DNA from 2 places in the Mesorhizobium sp. M0815 genome. Region 2 is predicted to be linked to the other one. Evidence: predicted binding sites of a transcription regulator. Region 2 holds the regulator's gene; the other holds the start of a gene.
The links. Region 2 encodes HrcA, which represses chaperone genes, less so after heat shock. Its sites were predicted from a motif close to GTTAGCACTCNCNNNNNGNGAGTGCTAAC; they were not measured.

Region 1 (8,902 bases), on a different contig from region 2:
CGATCGGCTCCATGACGCGATCGAGGAGGCCGGCGAACGCTTCGGTTCGAGGCCATGAGCAGGTCGTCGCGCCTTCTCGGGTTCGGTCATCATGCGCCGGGGCGAAAGGTGGCGAATGCCGAAATCGAGAGCAATCTCGGGCTCGAACCTGGCTGGATCGAGCGGCGTACCGGAATTCGTTCGCGCTTCTGGGCAACGGACGAAGACACGCTGTCTGGCTTGGCCACGCAAGCCGGCGACATCGCTTTGGCGAACGCCGGCATTGCGCGCCACGACATCGGTCTGCTGCTGCTTGCCACCTCGACGCCCGATCACCTCCTGCCGCCCAGCGCGCCTCTGGTCGCACATCGGCTGGGGCTCGGCCGCGCCGGCGCTGTCGATCTGACCGGCGCCTGCGCCGGTTTCATCTATGCGCTGATGTTTGCGGACGGATTTACCCGCCTGCACGGCAAATCGAGCCTTGTTATCGCCGCCAATATCCTCAGCCGCCGCATCAATCCCTCTGAGCGCGCCAGCGCCGTGCTGTTTGCCGATGCCGCCGGCGCCCTCGTGATCGGTCCGTGCGAGGATACTGATCGGGGGATTCTCGGTGCCTCCGTGGATTCGGACGGCTCGCGATACGGGCTGATCCAGATTCCCGCAGGAGGAAGCAACAAGCCGTTCCACGGTAACCTCGACCTCGCGCAAACCCGAATGACGATGACCGACGGCCGCGAAGTGTTCGCAAAGGCCGTCGAGATGATGACCGATTGCTCGACAAGCGCGCTAGCCGCTGCCGGAGTGCGACCGCAGGATGTCGACCGGTTCGTACCGCATCAGGCCAATGCTCGCATTTTCGATGCGGTCGGGCGAAACCTCGGCGTTGCCGATCACCTGATCGTCAAAACGATCGCCGAATATGGCAACTCTTCCGCCGCGACGATCCCGCTCTCACTGTCGCTCGCCAATCAAGCGGAGCCGTTTCGGCCGGGCGAGAAAATACTCCTGGCGGCGGCAGGTGCGGGACTCAGCGGCGGGGCGCTCGTCGTCGGGATTTAGCCCAGCGAAGCTGCTCAACATCAGGACTGACTTTGTGAGATGAATAGGACAACGGGACCAATGCGAAAATAGTCGCCGGCAAGCTGCACGGCATCCACGTCACCGAGCAAAGCTCAACTACCACGGTTCGATACTGCTCGACCCTGACCACGCGAAGAACCCGGGATCCTGCCAATGGATTCGTGGAGACATGGAGCAAGACTTCCGGCGCACGAATCTCGACCTATGTCATCCTCGGCGAGCGCGGCTCTCGATGCTGCCTCCTCAACGGCGCGGCCGCCCGGAACCTGCCAGCCCACTCCATCCATCTGGACGAAGCGCACATTCCTGTCTGAAGCCGCGGATCGTTACGTTCGTCATCAACAATGTCGTCGGCTTTCTGACCGATGGCAATGCGCTGACGCGGACGGCGTTGACGATTAGATCGGCAGGGGCGCTTCAGCAGAACTTTCGCCGGTTGATGGAGCAGCAGGAACTGGTGGCGGAGACCGGCGAAAGTGCATTTGATACCGGCGGTCGGCCGGCGAAGCTTTATCGCTTCCGCCACCATGTCCTCGACGAAACGGAGGTCGCCCGGACAAAATTGCCGCTGGCGCGGGCTTGACTTCCTTTATACTCAACGTAGAAATATCCCTTATAATCAATTCGATTATAACGAGAAATTCATTCGCACCGTCCGAACCCACGGTCTCGCTCGGGAAGCCCGTATGAGTGGATCGAAGTGATCTTGGAAATGAAACGCCCGAGGACGGGCTTTCAACCTTTGTCGTGAAGGAGGTGCCGCGCGCCTGGGCCAATGCCTTGCGGCAACGGTGAAGGATGTATACCGCCAGTAAACGCGTGCGTCAAAGTCGCTATCTAATGTACAGTTCGTCTAAATGTGCGATAAGTTCAGATTTGTACAAGTACTTGGAAAAGTGGTGCATAAAAGAAACCGTCTAATTACATAAATCAGGCAAGCTAAACTTTAAACTTGCACAAATGAGCGTGGGGCGCCTTGTTCCATGGCGCCTTTTTTAAGGATTATCCTTAGACTCTCTCCCGGGGGAACTGTGGGTGAAGAAACAACGCATCGTCCTGCTGGCAGCTGTTTTGGCGTCTGCCTTTGGCTTTTTTTTGCTGATCCTGATCCTGCAGATGGTCAGTTTTTTGGTTGACTAGGCACGCGCAAGCGGGATGGATCGCGCAGAGACACGCGGAAGTTTTTTTCGCCAGCGAAACCCCGACGACCTGATGGGGAGTCGCGCCAGCAGGGTGGGAGCCACGTCCAGTGCCACCATGCGAGATGCCGATTGTTGGCGCGTCTGTCAGTTCGCGCGGCCATATTCATTCTGGTGCCGATCTGTTGCCTTTTCTGCTTTTCCCATGCGTTTTAGGCCGAGCCAATTTGTGAAGCGGGCGGTCAATGGATCTGCGCCTCGCGATTGCCTGCCGTTGCCTGATTGATCTGGGCGGGATAATCCGAGAGCGAACGCTGCAACCGCGGTTCGAATTGCGCGAAGTTGAACCGGACTGCGGTCAGGAACTGGTGGGTTGCGCCGGGAAAGCCGGCGACCATCACAAGGTCGCCTTCCTTGACGCCTTCACAGGCTATGGATAGCCAACTCTCCGGCCGGTAAGGCACATTGTCGCGCGCATATGGCCGGGAGGAACCATCAGGAGCGACATAGGCGCGATAAAAGCCGAAGTGGCCCGTGTGGCGCAGCCACATCCAGTTGTCCGTTTGGCCGCCGAAGTTGCCGATGCCGAGCGCGGGCGCATAGACGAGGCGCACGTCCTCAATTTCGAGCTTCTGGAGGAGATAGTAGGAGACGCCGCCATACGTCGCAACGGCGATGGGCTGTCCTTCACATGCGGCGATCAGGGCCTTTTTGTTCGTGGCGAGCCGCTCATAGCGGGCAAACCCGTTCAGCTTGTCCGAGACGCTCTTGAGCATTTCGGCGGTCACATCCCGCATGTCCTCGATCACATAGCTGCGGCTGCCTGGCGCCGCGGGCAATTCTTCACCCAGGGCTCTTCGCCAGAAAGCCGTCTGTGAGATAGTCCTGGCCCTCCTTGCTGTGGTATTGGATGGATTCTAACACGCAATGATGATTGGTTGCGACCAGCCCTTGTGGACTGACGAACGAGGCGGAGCATCCGCCCAGTGATACGATCGCGTTGAGCGGGTCAGCGTCTAGACGGCCCAGCTGGGCGGGATCGATCTGGAGCCCATCCGCGCGCATGGCCGCGCACACTTCCGCAGTCTGGCCCGGCATCCACATACCTTCGTCCGCCGATGTAGCCGTGACCGTCCAGAGCAAGGCGATGGCAGTTGCTTTGGCCAAACATTTCAAATTCGAGTTCGTGCTGACTGTCGCTCTCATCTTGCCTCCTGTTCTCCGCAGATTGGATTGGTGACTATCGGGATGGCCGGAGTCCTGGCGCCCGCGCGGCGGCCACACCGTAAAGACCGAGTGGACGGTTAACGCAGGAATCCTGATGGCGCTCACCTCTCATTATATCGGTCGCGCGCAACGTTTGCGGATCATTCGCTGCGCCAATCGTGCCAAATGAATAAAGCCTTCAGTTGCAAATGGTGAGCCGCCCCATCCATGTCCGATCTCCGACGTCGTTCACGTAAAACGCTCGGTGCTTCCACGCTCGTTTGCTCTTCGCCCGTCCCTCTTCCGTCTTGACTAGCAGGAGCCTACGGCCTATCTCACTGCCGCGTTAGCACTCGCTTCTGGTGAGTGATAAACACGCTCCGGCAACGGAGAACCGTTCAACATCCGCACCAGGGAAATCCAAAAATGGCAAAGTCGAATTTCCGGCCGCTGCATGACCGCGTGGTCGTTCGCCGCGTCGAGTCCGAAGCGAAGACCGCCGGCGGGATCATCATCCCCGACACGGCGAAGGAAAAGCCGCAGGAAGGCGAGATCATCGCCGTCGGTTCCGGCGCCCGTGACGAGGTCGGCAAGCTCGTCCCGCTGGACGTCAAGGCCGGCGACCGCATCCTGTTCGGCAAGTGGTCGGGCACCGAAGTCAAGCTCAACGGCGAAGACCTTCTGATCATGAAGGAAGCGGACATCATGGGCGTCATCGGCTGACACGCCGCCGCCTTTCATCCGCACCATCCAATCTGAATTTCGGGCGAAATGCCCAGGAGTAACAAATGGCTGCCAAAGACGTAAAATTCTCCCGCGACGCTCGTGAGCGCATGCTGCGCGGCGTCAACATCCTCGCCGACGCGGTGAAGGTCACGCTCGGCCCCAAGGGCCGCAACGTCGTCATCGACAAGTCGTTCGGCGCACCGCGCATCACCAAGGACGGCGTCACTGTCGCCAAGGAAATCGAGCTTGAGGACAAGTTCGAGAACATGGGCGCGCAGATGGTCCGCGAAGTTGCTTCGAAGACCAACGACATCGCAGGCGACGGCACCACGACCGCGACCGTCCTGGCACAGTCGATCGTCCAGGAAGGCCACAAGGCGGTTGCCGCCGGCATGAACCCGATGGACCTCAAGCGCGGCATCGACCTCGCCGTCGCAGACGTCGTCGCGACGCTGATCAAGAACGCCAAGAAGATCAAGACCTCGGAAGAGGTTGCCCAGGTCGGCACCATCGCCGGCAATGGCGATGTTTCGGTCGGCTCGATGATCGCGGAAGCGATGCAGAAGGTCGGCAATGAAGGCGTCATCACGGTCGAGGAAGCCAAGACCGCCGAGACCGAGCTCGAGGTCGTCGAAGGCATGCAGTTCGACCGCGGCTATCTGTCGCCCTACTTCGTCACCAACGCCGAGAAGATGGTTGCGGATCTGGAAGACGCCTACATCCTGCTCCACGAGAAGAAGCTCTCCAACCTGCAGGCCATGCTGCCGATCCTCGAGGCTGTCGTGCAGACCTCGAAGCCGCTGGTCATCATCTCGGAAGACGTCGAAGGCGAGGCCCTGGCCACGCTGGTCGTCAACAAGCTGCGTGGCGGCCTGAAGATCGCTGCCGTCAAGGCGCCGGGCTTCGGTGATCGCCGCAAGGCCATGCTGGAAGACATCGCCATCCTCACCGGTGGCCAGGTCATTTCCGAAGACCTCGGCATCAAGCTCGAGAATGTCGGCCTCAACATGCTCGGCCGCGCCAAGAAGGTGTCGATCTCCAAGGAGAACACCACCATCGTCGACGGCGCCGGCAAGAAGGAAGAAATCCAGGGCCGCGTCGCCCAGATCAAGCAGCAGATCGAGGAGACCACCTCGGACTACGACAAGGAGAAGCTGCAGGAACGTCTCGCCAAGCTGGCGGGCGGCGTTGCCGTCATCCGCGTCGGCGGTGCGACCGAAGTGGAAGTCAAGGAAAAGAAGGACCGCGTCGATGACGCCCTCAACGCGACCCGTGCGGCCGTCGAAGAAGGCATCGTTCCCGGCGGCGGCGTCGCCCTGCTGCGCGCTTCGCTGGCCATCACCGTCACCGGCGCTAACTCCGACCAGACCGCGGGCATCGCAATCGTGCGTCGCGCGCTGCAGGCTCCGGCCCGCCAGATCGCGGCCAACGCCGGTGCGGAAGCATCGATCGTTGCCGGCAAGATCCTTGAGAACAAGGGCGCGACCTTCGGCTTCAACGCCCAGACCGGCGAATATGGCGACATGATCGCCATGGGTATCGTCGATCCGGTCAAGGTTGTGCGCACGGCTCTGCAGGACGCGGCCTCGGTCGCCGGCCTGCTGGTCACCACCGAAGCTATGATCGCCGAGGCTCCGAAGAAGGAGTCGGCTGGCGGCGGCATGCCGGCTGGTATGCCCGGCGGTGGCATGGGCGGCATGGGCGGTATGGATTTCTAATCCAGCCCCCTATCAACCTACAGCGGAAAGGGCGGCAGCAATGCCGCCCTTTTTTGTGTGCCGAGCATGATCGACAGCTTGGAGGTGCAAGTCCTCTACCCAGCTGATGGCGGCGAAGCGCAACGGCGTCGTCGTGAGACGGGTCTGGCCGTGTCCTTTCGTTCAGCCGCTGGTCGAAACTCACGATGATCGTGCTGCCTTCCGCCGTGCCGTCGATCTTTACAGGGCTGCGAGAAGGCCTTGCTAACGGCTGGCAGACCCTGGTTGCGGTAGAACTCATCGCATCGTTCGAAGGGCTCCGATACCTGATGGCCTATGGTCGTCAGCTCTTTCAATTGGAACTCGTCTTTTCGGCCATGATCGTGGTCGGCCTGAGCGGATTGGTGATCCACGGCCTGCTACGCTTGCCGAAAACTATCTGCAACGCTGGCGTCCGGAGACCCCACGATCAGCCTGATCACGATTGCAGGTCGGGATAGGCTGTCGCGGCGCTTCCATCGCACCGCCGGCCTTCCGCTTCATCGGCCGACATCTGCGGCCGCTTGCGGTGCTGATGGCGCTGCTCGCGATTTGGGAGTTGCTCGCCCATGCCGGCGCTGCTGACCCACGTTTTCTACCGCGGCTGGAAGAGGTGGCGGCCCGCGGCATGGCAGAGTTCAGCCGAGGTGGCCTCGGCTCCAATCTTCTGGTGAGCCTGGAACGTGACCTGATCGGTTTCGTGTGTGGCAGTGTGGCGGAATCGCGCTTGGTCTGGTGATCGGATTTTCTCGCCTCATCGAACGCCTGAGAGGCTCGTGGTCGCGGTTGTATTACCGCTATTACGTGACCTGATCACGTTGACGATGCCAGCACCTTCATTGGCCACTTTCTGGACCATGTACGTCACATCAGGCTCCCCCGCCCGATCGACACGAGCCGGCTCTGTAACCAAGCCGCCGTCATATAGCGGTTCCACGACGGCACTGGCGGCAGTCGTCTTCTCAGCGGCTACAGGTGGACGTTTCAGCATGACGCCAACGAATCCGATGGTGGCAAGGACAGGCAGACCAAGCACCGCGTAGAAGCTGTACTCCGCTGGAGTTCGCCTCGGAAGTGGAGCGACAAGGGCCTGATTTGTCTTGCCATGCCACATTGTCAGCACGCTTTTCGAAGCCTCTGAATTCCTTAGTGTCCATCCCAGCTCGACCTCCGACCATCCCCATTTCCGGCTGCCCGCGGCACGGCAGCCCTTGGCCTCTAGCTGCGCTCGAGCGGATCAGCGTGCCGTCTGCCTTCTCTAGCCGATCAAAATGTCTGCACCCATTTGGCAATGGCCGTTTCGCGCAAAAGTATTTCCCCGTGAGCCGACTTTCCGAATTGGCTTAACTTCCAAATCTGTGGCTTTGCCTGCATTGCGGAGCGCGGAGTTCCGACCACTCGCCCAAGGGTATGCCATGGCGTTTCGTCTCTTTGTTCCGATCCTTGCCGGTGCAACGCTGCGCGAGCGGCTGCTCGCCTGCATCGGGGCCATGATCGGCATCGCATTGACTGGCGTGATCAGTGCGCTGGCGAACGGGTCTGGCCCACATGTCGCACTGCTGGTTGCTCCAATGGGAGCATCGGCCGTGCTGCTCTTTGCCGTGCCTTCAAGCCCGCTGGCGCAACCTTGGTCGATTATCGGTGGCAATACGATTTCGGCGCTGGTCGGGGTGATCGTGGCGCATTTCGTGCGTGAACCCGTTCTTGCTACCGGCATTGCGGTGGCGCTGGCCATCGCCGCCATGTCGTTCACGCGCTGCCTGCATCCGCCGGGTGGCGCCGCCGCCTTAACTGCGGTGTTCGGCGGACCGGCCGTCTTCAGTTCCGGCTTGCTGTTTCCCTTCGTTCCGGTAGCGCTGAACTCGATCGTGCTGGTCGCACTCGGCTACGGCATCCATAAACTGTCGCGGCGCAACTATCCACATGTGGCGGCCCCCGCCCTTAAAAGCGCGCATGGAACCATCGATCCGCCGGCGCGGGAGCGGGTCGGCTTCCAGCCCGAGGATATCGATGCCGCGCTCGGCGCGCTGGAGGAAACCTTCGATATCGACCGCAACGATCTTGAGCGGCTGCTGCGGCAGGTCGAGTTGCAGGCGATGGTGCGCTCCCACCGCACCCTGCTGTGCGAGGACATCATGTCGCGCGATGTGATTTCGGTCGATGAACATGCGCCTGCCGACCAGGCGCGTCATTTGCTGCTCGATCACAACATCCGGACGCTGCCGGTGACCGACGCCGAGGGCGGGCTGGTCGGTGTAGTTGGCCTGCGCGAGCTGACGAAGGCGACCGACGCGGTGAGGGCTGTGATGTCGAAGGCTGGCACCGCCTCTCCCGGTACGCCGGCGATGAGCCTGCTGCCGGTCCTCACCGACGGCCGCAGCCATGCCGTGGTCATCGTCGACGCCGAGCGACGCATTATTGGGCTGATCACCCAGACCGACCTGCTGGCAGCGGCAGCGCGCGTGCACATGGCGGATACAACGCTGGCAGCGGCATAAAATAGTGATCCGGACTTGCTCAATCCGGGAACCCGATGGGGCGCCAATAGGATAGTGGTATTAAGTGCGGCCTTCCGCCTAAGACAATTCCTTTTTACGAGTAGATCAACCCTGAAACGCGACCGCGTGCTCAGGCATCTGGTTCACGTAGGCCAAGTACGACTGCAACAACGGAACACTCTTCAACCTTGCCGGTGGCCAGAGCCAGTCCGCTATGTCGACCAAAGGCGCGGACTACAAATGGAACCATCTGGTGGACGGCTCCTCTGCAACGATGGTAGCGCGGTTCGCATGTCCAAGGCTGGCTTGAAGCTCTACGTCGCGGGTTGAATGATCCTTGGCAAGGGTCGCGGCTCAGACGCCGAGGACGCGGTTCGCAATTCCATGCAGGTGGTCCTTTCCTTTGGTTCCTGCATTTCGCCTATGGTGAGGCGCCGCCGACTCCCGTCATGCATCACGCCGACGACCGCCGCTTCCTCGCCGCGCCAAGGGTTTGACTAGGCCGACGATAGACCATGCGATAAGCAATTCCGAAACG
Region 2 (8,902 bases):
ACCAGATAGAGCGCCGGCTCGAGCGGCCGGGCGGCGATCTCGGTCTGCCCGACCACATAACTGCGTTTGGCCAATTCGCCGGTCACCTGCACAACTCCGTTCGACCCTGTTTGGCACGGCTCACGCCTGGTTGCAAAAGCCTGGGTTGCAAACGCCCGGTTCCAAACGGGGTCCCGACGTGAACCGGCCGCCATGCCTTTGCCATAGTAGGGAACGAAACCGTTGCCGGCGAATTTTAACCCTGATCTCGGGAGGAGCAGGATGGACAGCCTGACGATACAGGACGTTTTCGAACCCTATTATGCCGGCCGCAAGCGCTTCGCCGCGCCAGGCGACAAGAGCCTGCGTGGCAACGCGGATGGCGAGGCCAGGAAACCGCTCGCACGCCAGCCATTGGCAGAGAGCAAGCCCGTAACCGAAACCGACAGCACGACGGAGCACTGACCGGACGATGCCCAATCGCTTCGATATTTTCATCACCCGTCTCGAAACAAAAAGCGCCCGCGATGGCGCAGCATCACATCCCACAGGCGACCAGCATTCTGCCCCGCGCGACAAGAGCGAGATCAAGCAGACCCGCTCCGGAGAAGCGCATGCCGAGAAGGACCGCGGCAAGCGTCGTTTCAAGCACGACGCTTGATCCTCTTTTCGTCATCCTGGGACGGAGCAAGGAGCGCAGCGACGCGGCGCAGACACCCGGATCCATGCCGTAATATTCAAGCGTTTCGACAGTTCAGAATTATTCTACCGCAGCATTCTTCGACAAGGGTAGCGGCATGGATCCTCGGGTCAAGCCCGAGGATGACGAAGGCGCAGTAGCGCGACAGCCTTCAGAGATATCGCGATACCTTCACCGCCAGCAACCGGACCAGTTCCGGGTCCATGAATTCATAGTCGTCGGGAATATCGAGGCAGATCACCCGAGCCTTCCTTAGACTGGCCCTGAATTTCTGCTGCAGTTTGCCGCGGTGCGCCTTTTCCATCACGAAGATGATATCGGCCCAGGCGACAAGTTCGTGCGTCAACGGAGTGTCGGTATCGTGATTGGTGCCGGCCGAAGCGACCTCGATGTCCCTGCGACCGGAAAACACCTGCTCCGCCGTCGGGCTGCGCAAGCGATTCTGGCTGCAGACGAAGAGAACGTTCTTCACCGGTACTATCTGGCCAGATCCGCCACGACGGCATCGAGCACGATCATGCCGGCCGGCGTGGCGCGCAGGCGGGCATTGCCGATCGGCGCCACCAGGCCTTCGTCCTGCAGCACCGACAGCCGTGCCGTCGACAGGCCGCGCCCGGAAAACGCCTCGTAGCGGGAAAGGTCGATGCCTTCCGCCAGCCTCAGCCCCATCAGCAGGAACTCGTCGGCTTCTTCCGATCGCGTCAGGATCTCGCCGCCGGTGACGCCATGGCCCTTGGCCTCGACCAGATTGGCCCAGGTCTCCGGCATTTTCTCGGCGATTGTCACCACGCGCCGCCCGCTCTCGACGAAACGGCCATGCGCGCCGGGACCGACGCCGACATATTCGCCATAGCGCCAGTAGGTGAGATTGTGCCGGCTTTCAGCGCCGGGCCTGGCGTGGTTGGAAATCTCGTAGGCCGGCAGTCCGTGCGCGGCGGTGATCTCCTGCGTCAACGCATAGAGATCGGCGGCAACATCGTTGTCTGGAATGATGAATTTCCTTGCTGCATGCAGTGCATGGAACGGCGTGCCTTCCTCGATGGTCAGCTGGTACAGCGACAGATGGTCGGCGGCGTGGCCGATCGCCTGCTCGAGTTCCGTCTGCCACGCTTCAGGCGTCTGGTCCGGCCGCGCGTAGATCAGGTCGAAGGACAACCGTGGGAAAATCTCGCGCGCCAGGCCGATCGCATGCAGGGCCTCATCGACATTGTGCAAACGGCCGAGAAAGCGCAGATCCTTGTCGTTCAGCGCCTGCACGCCAAGCGACACCCGGTTGACGCCCGCCGCGCGATAGCCGCGAAAGCGCTCGGCCTCGACCGAGGAAGGATTGGCCTCCAGCGTCACCTCGATGCCATCTGGTACCGTCCAGTTCTTCGCCACGGCATCCAGCACCGCCGCCACGGTCTGCGGCTTCATCAGCGACGGCGTACCGCCACCGAGAAAGATGCTTGTCACCTCGCGCGGCCCGGTGCGGCCGCGCATGGTCGCCAACTCGGCCTCGAAGGCGCGCGCAAAACGCTCCTGGTCGACCGGCTGGTGGCGGACATGGCTGTTGAAGTCGCAATAGGGGCACTTGGCCGCGCAGAACGGCCAGTGGATGTAGACGCCAAAACCCGGGCTGCGGTCGAGCAGCATGGTCATGCCGCGGCCAATCGGGCTTGCGCGAATTTCTGGAAGGCGCGGGCGCGGTGCGACAATGCTGTCGGCTGGCCCGGCTTCCAGCCATGTTTTTCCTCAGCGGTCATCTCGCCGAAGGTTTTTTCGAACCCGTTGGGCAAGAACACCGGGTCGTAGCCGAAGCCGAGTTCGCCGCGCGGCGGCCATACCAGCGTACCTTCGACCTCGCCGCGAAAATATTCAGCCTGGCCGTCGGGAAAGGCTAGGCAGATGACCGCGACAAAGCGGCCCTTGCGCTGAGCAGGCGCGATCGCGCCAACTTCCTGCAAGGCCACTTCCGTGCGCTGCATGGCCATGCCGAAGTCGCGGGGGCCGTCCGGCGTCTCGGCCCAGTTGGCAGTGTAGACGCCGGGTGCGCCGTCGAGCGCATCGACACATAGGCCGGAATCGTCCGACAGCGCCGGCAATCCAGTGGCCTTGGCAGCGGCCAAGGCTTTTATGAGCGCGTTCTCCTCGAAAGTGGTGCCGGTCTCGTCCGGTTCCGGCAAGCCGTATTCCTTGGCGGACCTCGCTTCTATGCCGAACGGCGCCATCAGATCGGCGAATTCGCGCAATTTGCCGGCATTGTGGCTTGCGACGACGATCTTATGCCCATCAAGCGAATGAACAATTGGCGAATGAACAGTCTGCGAATGCATCAGATGCCCCAGATTCTTGGCTCGGCGAATTCGATCGAATTGCCCGAGGGGTCGCGAATATAGATCGAGCGGCCGCCTTGCGGCCACTCGAACTCGCTTTCGATGGCGATGCTCTTTGCTTCCAGGTGCGCTTTCCAGCGCACGATCTCGTCGGCGCTTGCGGCGAAACAGAGATGGCCCTCGCCGACGGCGCCATGCGGCGGCACTGGCAGCCTGGCGTCGGCCGGCGGCGGCACTTTCGTCGCCTCGGCATTGAAGATAAGCAGCACGCCGTCGCCGCAGCGGAAGAAGAGATGCCTGCCCTCGACCTTGCCGAGCGGATCGAGCCCGAGGACGCCCGAATAGAACCGTTCCGCGGCAGCGAGATCCGTCACGTAGAGTGCTGATTCCAGGATTGCGGAAGGAGTCACAGGATCGTCACCCTCATCGTCATAACCTGAAGATCAGTCCACCGCCATCTGCTGCAGGCTGACCAGGCGCTGAATGCCTTTCTTGGCCAGCCCCATCAAGGCCGCGAACTGCTCTTCCGAGAACGGTTCGCCCTCGGCCGTGCCCTGGATCTCGACGATGCCGCCCTTGCCGGTCATGACGAAATTGGCGTCGGTTCCGGCCGAGGAATCCTCGATATAGTCAAGGTCGATGACCGGCTGACCATCATGGATGCCGCAGGAGATCGCCGCAACGTGATCCTTCAGCACCTTGCCCAGGCTCGCCATTTGGCGGGCTTCCATCCAGCGCAGGCAATCGTAAAGCGCCACCCAGCCGCCGGTGATCGAAGCGGTGCGCGTGCCGCCATCGGCCTGGATCACATCACAGTCGACGGTGATCTGCTGCTCGCCGAGCGCCTGCAGATCGACCACGGCGCGCAGGGAGCGGCCGATCAGCCGCTGGATCTCCAGCGTGCGGCCGCCTTGTTTGCCGGCCGAAGCCTCGCGGCGCATGCGCTCGCCGGTCGAACGCGGCAGCATGCCGTATTCCGCCGTCACCCAGCCCTTACCGGAGTTGCGCATCCAACCCGGCACCTTTTCCTCCAGGCTGGCCGTGCACAGCACATGCGTGTCGCCGAACTTCACCAGGCACGAGCCTTCCGCATGCTTGGAGACGCCGCGCTCGAAGGAGATGGGGCGCATTTCGTCGAACTGGCGTTTGGAAGGGCGCATTCAGGCTTCTTTCTTTCTTCGGGATCTTGGCCGGCTTGTAGCCGCACGGGGCGTGAGGCGCAAAGGAAAATGGACCGGTTGCGCCGACGCCGCGGAAGTCTATATCTTCGGGCCGGAGGTTTTTGGCTCGAAATGACCAAGGCAGTCGATCCCGGTTCGCAATCGCACGTGCTCCCGTCGCACGCGCTGCAATCGCCCGCGCTTCAATCGCTCGACATGCGTTCGCGCGACATCTTCCGGCGCATCGTCGATTCTTATCTGAGGGATGGCGAGCCGGTCGGCTCGCGCAGCCTGTCGCGCATCCTGCCGTCGTCGCTATCGCCGGCCACCATCCGCAACGTGATGAGCGACCTCGAGCATCTCGGCCTGATCTATGCGCCGCATATTTCGGCCGGCCGTCTGCCGACCCAGGCTGGCCTGCGCTTCTTCGTCGATGCGTTCATGGAACTCGGTGACCTCTCCGACGAGGAGCGCCGCACCATCGAGGCGCAGGTGCGCGCCTCCGGCTCGGGCGCGACGCTGGAGCATATGCTGACCGAGGCCAGCCAGATGCTGTCCGGCATGTCGCGCGGCGCCGGCCTTGTGCTCGCCGCCAAGAACGAGGTGGCGCTGAAGCACATCGAATTCATCCAGCTCGAGCCGACCAAGGCGTTGGCCGTGCTGGTCTCGCAGAACGGCGACGTCGAAAATCGCGTCGTCGATCTGCCCGCCGGCATCACCGTCTCGCAATTGCACGAAGCCTCCAATTTCCTCAACGCCCATATTCGCGGCCGCACCCTGGCCGAAGCGCGGGTCGAGATCGCCCGCATCAAGGAAGAGACCAGGGCAGCCCTCGATACGCTTTCACAGGATCTGGTCGAGAAGGGCCTGGCGGTCTGGGCAGGCGCCGAAAGCGGGGTGCCTGGGCGGCTTATCGTGCGCGGCCGCGCCAATCTCCTGGAAAACGTCACTGCCCAGGCCGACATCGAATTGCTGCGGCATCTCTTCGAGGATCTCGAAACCCAGGACGGACTGATCCAGCTCCTCGACCTCGCCGAGGAGGGCCCGGGCGTGCGCATCTTCATCGGTTCGGAAAACAAGCTGTTTTCTCTGTCGGGCTCATCACTGGTGGTGGCACCCTATCGCGACAAGGACGCCCGCGTCGTCGGTGCGCTCGGCGTCATCGGGCCGACGCGGCTGAATTATGCGCGCATAGTACCGATGGTCGACTATACCGCGCAGCTGATTTCGCGCATGCTGCGCTAGGAGCCGCCGCGGCCTGCCGCAAGGAGAAAAAGAATGGCGCTGGAATCGTTCAAGGCCCAGATCAGCCTGCTGCTCGAAGAAATGATCAACCAGCCAGAGGATCAGCACGAGGTGCAAGAGCAGTTGCGCGAGAAGCTGCAAGAGATGCGGGCCATGGGCTTGCCGCTGCCGGCCGATCTGGTCGCGCTGGAAAAGCGCCTCGACGACGATTTCTACGCCGCCGGCAAGTGAATCGGGGTTCGGCTTCAAATCCTCGTGTGCTGGACGGCCGCTTGGAACGACCAATGCCTCATCCCGTTTGCCCTTTTCGAGGCGAATCCCGGAGGACGTTGATGATCCGATCTGGCGGCTTTGCGGCCATTGCCGCTGCTCTCCTTGTTGCGACACCGGCAGCCGCCCAGCAGGCGGATCAGAAGGTGCTCAAAGGCGAAGCCGCTTTTGGCGATTGGCACGCCGACAGGCCTGGCACCCGCCGCCTGATCGGGGCGCAAGACATGCCGCCAGCCGATCCCGCCCAATCCGCTTCGAACGGCGCCGGCGTGGCGGAACGGCCCGAAAGCGCCAAGCCAGATTTGCCGCCGGGCTTTTCGGCCGAACTGATCGCATCCGGCATCGTCAATCCGCGCGTCGTGCGCGTCGCTCCGAATGGCGACCTGTTCGTTGCCAACAGCCATGCCGACCAGATACGTGTCTACCGTCTCGCCGAGGACAGCGCCAAGCCCATCGAGAAAGCGATCTTCGCCAAGGGGCTCAGTTATCCCTACGGCATCGCCTTCTATCCGCCAGGAGACAAGCCGCAATGGGTCTATGTCGCAAACAGCGACAGCATCGTCCGCTTTCCTTATCGCGACGGCGACCTGAAGGCATCCGGCAAACCAGAAACCATTGTCGCGGAAATCCCGTCGGGTGGTCACACGACCCGCGACATCGCCTTCTCGCCGGACGGCAAGACGCTTTATCTGTCGGTTGGCTCCGCGTCGAACGTCGGCGAGGACATGGAGGAGCCGGATGATGGCTTGGACGCCTGGGTGAACTCAAAGCCGCTCGGTGCGGCCTGGGGCTCCGAGGACGGCCGTGCCGATGTGCTCGCCTTCGACCCGGATGGGAAAAATCCCCGAACTGTCGCCACCGGCCTGCGCAACTGTACGGGCATGACCGTGCAGCCCGCCACCGGCGCATTGTGGTGCGTCGTCAATGAGCGCGACGAACTCGGCGACAATGTGCCGTTCGAATTTGCAACTGCAGTCAAGGACGGCGGATTCTATGGTTGGCCTTGGTACTACATCGGCAATCACGAGGATCCGCGCCATCAGGGCGAGCGGCCCGACCTCGCCGGCAAGGCCACTGTCCCCGACGTGCTGATGCAGGCGCATTCGGCGCCGATGAACATAGCCTTCTACGACGGCAACAACTTTCCGGCGGATTATCAGGGTGACGCCTTCGTCACCATGCATGGTTCGTGGAACCGTGGCGCCAGGACCGGCTACAAGGTGGTGAGGCTCAAATTCAGGGATGGCAAGCCGACCGGCGAATATGAGGACTTCATGACCGGCCTCGTTATCTCGAACGACGCCGTCTGGGGCCGCCCGGTCGGTATCGCCATCGCCAAGGACGGCTCGCTGATCGTCACCGAGGACGGCAACGGCACCATCTGGCGCGTTACCTACGAAGACGGCCGCTCTTGAACGGCGGTGTCGCCTGCTGCGCTGGCGCAATCGAATCCGGGCCGAGGGAATTCACCCAACTTCCACATTGTGCGACAAGAGCGAATCATGACGCTCACCGGGTTCCTCGCCTATAGTGCTGCCCTCGGCATCGCCGCAGCCATCCCCGGCCCCGGCGTCACCGCACTCGTTGCGCGTGCGCTGGGTTCCGGCTTCCGCTCGTCGCTGGCCATGTCCTTCGGGCTGATGCTCGGCGACCTGACGTATCTCACGGCCGTGGTGCTCGGCCTCGCTTTCGTCGCACAGACCTTTGGCATGATCTTTCTGATCATCAAATGGCTGGGCGTCGCCTACCTCGCTTTTCTTGGCTGGCGTTTCTGGACGAACGGCATCACGCCCGAGACGGTGGAGGCGAAGAAAGGCAAGGGCGGCTTGGCATCCAGCTTTGTAGCCGGTCTCGCCGTCACGCTCGGCAATCCGAAGACGATGATCTTCTATCTAGCCATCACCCCGACCATCGTCGATCTGAAGACGATCACGCTGGCCGATTACGGCATCCTAGTTGCGCTCACGATCGTCGTCCTGCTTGTGGTGCTGGTGCCTTATCTGGCGCTCGCGGCCAAAGCGCGCTGGTTCCTGAAGTCGCCGCGGGCGCTGAGGGCACTCAACCGCACCGCCGCCGGTTTCATGATCGGGGCGGCGGCAGCTATCGCCGCCCGCCAATAGACCTCTTTCGCCAAGCCGGCCAGGAATTGTCACGCCTTTCCAAGGCGAGGGCATTCGGCACGAACTTCACTCGGATATTTTCGATCGACAGCCTATCTTGCGCGGCGGATGGCTCTATCTTATGCCCGCCCGACTCTTGCCGCTTGACCTCTGGGAGGAAAATCAATGAACAAGCCCGCCACCCCCACACACGTGCCCGGCCGCGGCCGCATCTACAATTCGATCACCGAGACGATCGGCGACACGCCGTTGGTGCGGCTCGACAAATTCGCCAGGGAGAAGGGTGTCGTCGCCAATCTGCTGGCCAAGCTCGAATTCTTCAACCCGATCGCCTCGGTCAAGGACCGCATCGGCGTGTCGATGATCGAGGCACTGGAGGCTTCTGGGAGGATTACGCCCGGCAAGACCACGCTTATCGAGCCGACCTCGGGCAATACCGGCATCGCGCTCGCCTTTGCCGCCGCCGCCAAAGGCTACAAGCTGATCCTGACGATGCCGGAAACCATGTCGGTCGAGCGCCGCAAAATGCTGGCGCTGCTCGGCGCCGAGCTGGTGCTGACCGAAGGGCCGAAAGGCATGAAGGGCGCCATCGCCAAGGCCGACGAGCTGGCCGCGACGCTGCCCGATGCCGTCATTCCGCAACAATTCGAGAACCCGGCCAATCCGGAAATCCATCGCCGCACCACAGCCGAGGAAATCTGGAACGACACCCATGGCGAAGTCGATATCTTCGTTGCCGGCATTGGAACCGGCGGCACCATCACCGGCGTCGGCCAGGTGCTGAAGAAGCGCAAGCCCTCGGTGCATGTCGTCGCCGTCGAGCCGGAGGCCTCGCCGGTACTGTCCGGCGGCCAACCCGGCCCGCACAAGATCCAGGGCATTGGCGCCGGCTTCGCACCAAAAATCCTCGACACGACGATCTACGACGAGATCGTCAAGGTCTCGAACGAGGATTCGGTCGCCAATGCACGGCTCGTCGCCCGTCTCGAAGGTGTACCGGTCGGCATCTCGTCGGGTGCCGCCCTGCAGGCGGCGATCGTCGTCGGCTCGCGGCCGGAGAACAAGGGCAAGAACCTCGTCGTCGTCATCCCCTCCTTCGCCGAGCGCTATCTC

Region 1: a site for HrcA is predicted at 3,750-3,778, ahead of groES (co-chaperone GroES). Genes of this name have one in related genera too.

Annotation. Positions count from the first base shown of each region.
Region 1 covers NZ_JAMYOU010000024.1:17,495-26,396, forward strand. The annotation lists gene NKI01_RS23180 (adenosylmethionine--8-amino-7-oxononanoate transaminase) at 1-58, shown strand, start outside; gene bioZ (3-oxopimeloyl-[acyl-carrier-protein] synthase BioZ) at 55-1,038, shown strand; gene NKI01_RS23190 (aspartate 1-decarboxylase) at 1,131-1,373, shown strand; gene NKI01_RS23195 (NrtR DNA-binding winged helix domain-containing protein) at 1,292-1,642, shown strand; gene NKI01_RS23200 (S46 family peptidase) at 2,441-3,037, opposite strand; gene NKI01_RS23205 (S46 family peptidase) at 3,042-3,404, opposite strand; gene groES (co-chaperone GroES) at 3,831-4,127, shown strand; gene groL (chaperonin GroEL) at 4,193-5,848, shown strand; partial or broken gene NKI01_RS23220 (ABC transporter permease) at 6,010-6,327, shown strand; gene NKI01_RS23225 (ABC transporter permease family protein) at 6,312-6,605, shown strand; gene NKI01_RS23230 (HPP family protein) at 7,282-8,364, shown strand; gene NKI01_RS23235 (hypothetical protein) at 8,812-8,902, opposite strand, start outside.
Region 2 covers NZ_JAMYOU010000020.1:61,565-70,466, forward strand. The annotation lists gene rsmI (16S rRNA (cytidine(1402)-2'-O)-methyltransferase) at 1-86, opposite strand, end outside; gene NKI01_RS21515 (hypothetical protein) at 262-444, shown strand; gene NKI01_RS21520 (hypothetical protein) at 452-640, shown strand; gene NKI01_RS21525 (low molecular weight protein tyrosine phosphatase family protein) at 831-1,151, opposite strand; gene hemW (radical SAM family heme chaperone HemW) at 1,157-2,320, opposite strand; gene rdgB (RdgB/HAM1 family non-canonical purine NTP pyrophosphatase) at 2,317-2,994, opposite strand; gene NKI01_RS21540 (VOC family protein) at 2,994-3,404, opposite strand; gene rph (ribonuclease PH) at 3,438-4,154, opposite strand; gene hrcA (heat-inducible transcriptional repressor HrcA) at 4,287-5,399, shown strand; gene NKI01_RS21555 (hypothetical protein) at 5,433-5,630, shown strand; gene NKI01_RS21560 (PQQ-dependent sugar dehydrogenase) at 5,732-7,084, shown strand; gene NKI01_RS21565 (LysE family translocator) at 7,172-7,789, shown strand; gene cysK (cysteine synthase A) at 7,955-8,902, shown strand, end outside.